DNA from 2 places in the Algoriphagus taiwanensis genome. Region 1 is predicted to be linked to the other one. Evidence: riboswitches for the same ligand, from Rfam matches in the RefSeq annotation. Region 1 holds a riboswitch; the other holds the start of a gene.
What was found. A riboswitch is a leader RNA that binds a small molecule or an ion and turns the genes downstream of it on or off. The one in region 1 is predicted to bind S-adenosylmethionine.
Positions count from the first base shown of each region.

Region 2: it holds a riboswitch for S-adenosylmethionine, as region 1 does, so the genes downstream of both, AAA938_RS19225 (trans-sulfuration enzyme family protein) here and AAA938_RS04980 (homocysteine S-methyltransferase family protein) in region 1, are expected to answer to the same signal.

Region 1 is NZ_BTPE01000003.1:157,350-160,474, reverse strand. Features, by position in the region: gene metH (methionine synthase) at 1-228, opposite strand, end outside; gene AAA938_RS04980 (homocysteine S-methyltransferase family protein) at 221-1,276, opposite strand; SAM riboswitch class I at 1,349-1,448, opposite strand; gene AAA938_RS04975 (hypothetical protein) at 1,534-2,850, opposite strand; gene AAA938_RS04970 (PAS domain S-box protein) at 2,911-3,125, opposite strand, start outside.
Region 2 is NZ_BTPE01000021.1:42,534-45,658, forward strand. Features, by position in the region: gene AAA938_RS19225 (trans-sulfuration enzyme family protein) at 147-1,313, opposite strand; SAM riboswitch class I at 1,407-1,511, opposite strand; gene pth (aminoacyl-tRNA hydrolase) at 1,573-2,133, opposite strand; gene AAA938_RS19235 (50S ribosomal protein L25/general stress protein Ctc) at 2,286-2,858, opposite strand; gene AAA938_RS19240 (ribose-phosphate pyrophosphokinase) at 2,885-3,125, opposite strand, start outside.

The DNA of each region.
Region 1 (3,125 bases):
TCCATCTAGCATTCCCTCATCCATGCACACGTCCAAGACCTGGGCACCACCTCTTACCTGATCGAGAGCTATGTCCAGGCCTTCATCGTATTTCCCATTCAGGATGAGTCGGGCAAACTTTTTGGAACCGGTGACATTGGTCCGCTCTCCGATATTGACAAAGTTGATATTCGGGGTAAAAACCAAAGGCTCCAAACCCGACAATTTCATGTAGTTCTGCTTAGGCATTGCTTTCCTCCTCCTCAAGTTCTTCTTCAATTTTTCTTGGCTGAAATTCCGAAGCCATTTTGGCCAGTGCTCGGATATGATCCGGAGTAGTACCACAGCAGCCTCCCAAAATATTCAGCATTCCCTCCTTCAAAAACTCTCTGACTTGATCCGCCATTTCATTGGCGCCCTGATCATAGGCTCCAAACTCATTAGGTAGTCCTGCATTGGGATAGGCTGAAACGTAGAAAGGGGCTTTTTGGGAAAGCACTTTCAAATAAGGTCTCAATTCCTTTGCTCCCAAGGCACAATTCAAACCTACAGAAAGCAAGGGAACGTGGGAAACAGAAATCAAAAATGCCTCTGTAGTCTGACCGGAGAGCGTCCGACCAGAAGCATCGGTAATGGTTCCGGAAATCATAATCGGAATGCCTCCTTCTCGGGGATCCAAAGGAATATTTCTTTCCTCGTATACCTCTTGCACCGCATAGAGAGCAGCCTTGGCATTGAGTGTATCAAAAATAGTCTCGATCAAGATGATATCCGCCCCACCATCAAGAAGACCTCTCACTTGCTCTGCATAGGCTTCAGCCAATTGGTCAAAGGTAATCGCCCGATAGCCAGGATCATTGACATCCGGTGAAATAGAGGCAGTTCTGTTGGTAGGTCCCATTGCACCGGCTACAAATCGGGGCTTGGAAGGGTCTTTGGCTGTAAATTCATCTGCTACTTCTCTTGCGATTTTGGCTGATTCATAATTGATCGTATAGGCCAAATGAGGAAGTGCATAATCTTCCTGCGCAATGGTAGTTCCGGAGAAAGTATTGGTTTCGATGACATCTGCCCCAGCTTCTAAATATTCAGCATGTATAGCTTTAATAATATCCGGTCTGCTCAGAGAAAGGAGATCATTATTCCCTTTCAATGGCTTAGGATGATTTGACAGTTCAGGAGTTCTAAAGTCATTTTCATCCAGCTTGTAGCGCTGAATCATCGTGCCCATAGCACCGTCCAGAATTAGGATTCGCTTTTCTATTGCTTGTAAAAGGGCTTCGGTTCGGTTTTGCATGGTGATATTTTCTTCAAATCAAAAAGCTAATCGAGCAAAACACGGAGAAAAGTACGGAGAGGTATTCTTTTCCGCTCATCTTCTTCCGGCATATCCGGAATGGGAGTTAGCACCTTGTTATCAGGTTGCTAAGACGTCGTAGGGCCCTTCCCTCGGTCTTTCTCGATAAGCTGGACAAAAATAACAGCAAAAAATGAAATACAATCAACTGAAGGAAGTAAAACTTAGATAAAAGTAGATCCTCGTTTACTTTTTAATCAAGGCCTTACCCCAATTCCAAAAAGCAAATAGCTGCCAGACATATATTTATTCATAGAAATCTCACCTAACTGGTAGCCTGGAAAAGCCAATTCATATCCTGCCGACGCAGTAAATACCAGATCAAAAAGTTTACGCTTGGTCATTGGAAGGCCGTATTCAAAAAACGCCTCGGGTTTGACCATTACTCCCGAACTCCTCAAGTATCCATCAAAATACCGCTGTTCGAAAAGCTCAGGAAAGTCCGGCTTATTCACTTCACTAAGCGTATACCGTAGATTCCCATAGCCTAAACCTCCCAAAAATCCGAATGCAAAATTGCCGTACTGGATAAGCTTCAAGCCTCCGTTTGCATAGACGCGCAAACTGTTCAAGATGTGATCTTGGAAATTGCTTGCTTGTCCACTCATCGCCAGATTAAAGACATCAACTCCATAAAGAAGACCCTCTGTTTCTCCCAAAATCCGCAAGCCCCAATTAGAAGGCTTTCCTTCTAAAGGCTGATAGTCAAACGATTCAAGATAGGTATTCAATTCATCAGGACGGGTAAAATGAATTCCCCTCACCAGAGAAATACCAATAGAGGCATCCTTGTAAAAGAAATTTCGATCAGGAAGGGAAATCCCCGCTCCAACACGGATAAAAGCACCGGATTGAGCATTGTCGAATGCAATGCCATTCATATTCCAGGAATTTTCAAATGGACTAAAAGAATATCCTCCTCTAGCCATGACTTGCAGGGCTTCTTTTCTTCCGGGAATAGGAAAATCATAACTTAATTGAAAACCTATCTCTGTCAAGAAATTTCCAAACTGAGAAGTGCCTTCATGAATGTTGTTTTTCCTCAAAATAAAGCCTTGCTGAGGTTCTTGGAGGAAAAGCTCAAGGTTTCGGTCCAATTCTGCGGGGAGCATTTGAAAATTCATGAATCCGAATCCTAAACCCAAATAATGAATCAATTGAAATCTACCCTCCTCGGTCATTGAATACCCCACATTGAAAAGTGCCCTCGTCGTCCGATATCGGATTTCCATATCATCAAGCTGACTTGCTTTTCCGGTGTGTTGGCCTAGATCAAACCCCAGGACGAAATCATTGATTCGAGCCTGATAGCCAAGTCCCAAGCTGGAATATCTGTTTCTCAGAGAAGACAGCCCCCTGTCTTTTAGCATTTGATTGAATTGGGTAAGATTTGCGCCGGAAAACCCCGTGTATGCATAAAATGTAGGCCGCTTATTGATCAATTGCTGGGAAAATAAGGTCCCAGAAAAACCAATCAACAGAAAAGTAAGAAAAAACCTAAGGTAGGTAGACATGAAACAGGAAGGTCAAGATTTAAATCAGCCTGCTGAAAGGCAAAATTAATGCTAAACCCATCATTCAATACTTTCTTTTGTATTCAGATACTTGAAAATTTTATCATAAAGCCCCTCCGGGGAAAATGGCTTGGGGATAAAATCATTAAAACCCGCAGCAGCCAGTTCATCTTTAATTTCGTTGATGGAGGCTGCAGTCAAAGCCAAAATCGGAACCTTTGACTTCCTTTCGTCATTCAGTCCCCTGATGGTATTTGCTACTTCAAAGCCATCCA
Region 2 (3,125 bases), on a different contig from region 1:
TTGGAGTCTGTTTTTTTCCAATGGTGGAAAAAGTGAATCCAAAAAATTAAAGAAAAATCAGGGAAAAGCATCCCCTCCAGTGGAAAAGTTGAAAATAGAAAGCCGGCTGAGCAGATGTCCAGCCGGCTTTTGATCTGTCAAACTCCTTATTTGGATCTTTCCAGAGCGCGCTCTACGTCTAGGATGATGTCGTCAGAATGTTCCAATCCTACCGAAAGTCGGATCAAGCCATCTGAAATTCCCACTTTGGCACGCTCCTCTGCGGAAAGTTTGCTGTGAGTAGTGGAAGCAGGATGGGTGATGATGCTACGGCTGTCTCCCAGGTTGGCAGTGACAGAGATCATTTGGAGCTGATCGATGAATCTTTGGGCCCGACTTACCCCGCCTTTCAGGGAAAGGGTGATTATTCCTCCCCCTGCCTTCATTTGTTTTTTAGCCAGATCATGCTGAGGATGAGAAGGAAGGAATGGATATTTGACAGCTTCCAATTGACTGCTTCCCTCAAAATATTTAGCGATTCTAAGAGCATTTTCACAATGACGGTCCATTCTCACGGCTAAGGTTTCCATGCTTTTGGCTAAGATCCAGGCATTGAATGGGGAAATAGAGGGGCCCGTATGTCGGGTGAAAAACTGCACTTCTTTGATGAGCTCTCTTTTTCCCAAAATCAAACCTCCCAAAACTCTGCCTTGTCCGTCAATGTATTTGGTTGCACTATGGGTAACGATATGTGCTCCCCATTTGGCGGGCTGCTGAAGGTAGGGGGTAGCGAAACAATTGTCCACCACCAAAATCAGCCCGTGAGCTTGAGCAAACTTTCCTGCCCATTCCAGATCGATGATTTCCAAGCCCGGATTGGACGGAGTTTCGATAAAAAGCATTTTAGTATTGGGCTGGACCAGCTTTCCCCAGTTTTGATAATCGGAAATATCTCCGTAGGTGGAGGTGATTCCCCATTTTGGAAATACTCGCGTCAGCAATTGATGGGTGGAACCAAACAGCGAACGGGAAGCCAAAATATGGTCGCCTTGCTGCAATAAAGAAGCGATACTTCCAAACATGGCGGCCATCCCTGAAGCAGTGGCGATTCCATCTTCCGTACCTTCGGCAGCGCATACTTTTTCGATCAAGTCTGCGGAATTCGGATTGGCATAGCGAGAGTAGATATTCCCCTGAATTTCGTCGGCAAACATGGCCCGAGCCTCTTCAGCTGAGTCAAAGGTGAAGCTGGAAGTCAGGAAAATAGGCGAGGAGTGTTCCTTTTCGTTGGTTCGGCTTTGGATTCGAATGGAATCTGTTTCAAAATGGCTCATGGCATTGTGCATTGATAGAGATGAGCTTCAGGGATGAAAAAAGAATTTCCCTGAGCAGAACCTGAACCAGAAAGAGGGGTAGAATATTCCGCCAATTTATAGTTCCCGCTGAGGGTAGGACTTGGCACCTTTCTCCTTGGCTGAAGATGGTTGCCAGAGGGTCAATGAGCCTAGTCTCTCGCCTCTTCTTTATAAATCAGTCACCTGAAGTGATGCAAAGAAAAAGGGAGAAATGGGGATTTCCAAATCTCCCATGCAATCAGTCATTGAATTGGGTCATGGTTTGGGCGATACCTACCGTGCAAAATCTCTGAATCATGGAAATAGCCCGGTCCATCATTTCAGGTAGCTCTTCAAACTCCTTCGGTGTAAATCGTCCCAAAACATACTCAACTTGTCTTCCTTTGGGGAAATCGTCACCGATTCCCATACGAAGGCGAGGATAGTCCTGACCCCCTAGGAGGGCTTCTATATTCTTTAACCCATTGTGTCCTGCTGAGCTTCCTTTTCCTCTCATCCGAAGTTTTCCAAAGGGAATCGCCACATCATCTACCAGTACCAAGATGTTTTCCTTGGTTACATTCAATTCTTTCATCCAGTAATTGACTGCTTTTCCACTTAGATTCATGTAAGTGGTGGGCTTGATCAGGTGTAGTGTTCGACCTTTATGTTTGATCTCGGTTTTGAAGGCAAGTCTGTCACTTTTCCATGTCGCTCCTTCTTTATCTGCCAAGCGGTCAAGGGTAAGGAATCCGATATTGTGTCTGGTCAGCTCGTACTCAGGACCTATGTTACCCAAACCAATGATTAAGTACTTCATGCTCTTTTATATTGTCGCTGTCAGGAACTCCAGGACAGCTTTTTCACAATCAGATTGAATGAATTTTTAAGCCTGGAGTTAGGCTTTAAAGGATCAAAAATAAAAAATCCTGCCCGGTAAAGAGCAGGATTTGAATGAATGCCAAGTCAGAATTACTCTGCCTTTTTGCCTCTGAGTGCTCTCGGAATACCGATAGTCACGATGGAGACATTTGGAGAGGTTAGGATTTCGTATCCTTCAGGAGTCAATTCACCTACTTTGAAAGATTTACCCAAGTCCAAGCTGGAGATATCGGCCTCGATAAAATCAGGAAGGTTTTGAGCCAATCCTTTTACTTTCAATTTTCTGGTTTTGAATTCCAGTTTACCACCTTTTGCAATACCTGGAGAGCTACCGGTGATTTTTACAGGAATCTCAAATTTGATTGGCTTGTCGTTGGTGAAAGCCATGAAGTCAGCATGAAGCAATACTTCACTTACTGGATGGAATTGAGCTTCTTTCAAAACCGCCTTCACGATTGTTCCTTCTATGTTCAATTCTACTAGGTGAACGTCTGGAGTGTAGATCAAGTCCCTGAAAAGGATAGCAGGGGCATGAAAGTGAATTTGCTCAGGAATACCTGGGCCGTAAACCACGCAGGGTACACTGCCGGTATCTCTGATCTCATTCAAAGAGGCACTGTCGAGATTTGCTCTTTTAAACCCTATAATCTCTAGTGTTTTCATATGTATTTGTATTTAAAATTGGTTTCTCAGATAAATAGAGAGCTGATTGAAGTATGTCCTGTGACTGCGTGGATGGCTTTTCCAAACAGTTCGGCTACAGTTAGAACCCGGATTTTAGGAGAAGGTCGCTTTAGTGCAATGGTGTCGGTGATGACCAATTCCTCCAAAACGGAATTTTCGATGTTTTCATGAGCCTTTCCTGAAAGTACTCCATGTGTTACGATGGCTCTTACCGAATTGGCTCCTTTTTCCTTGATGATTTGGGCA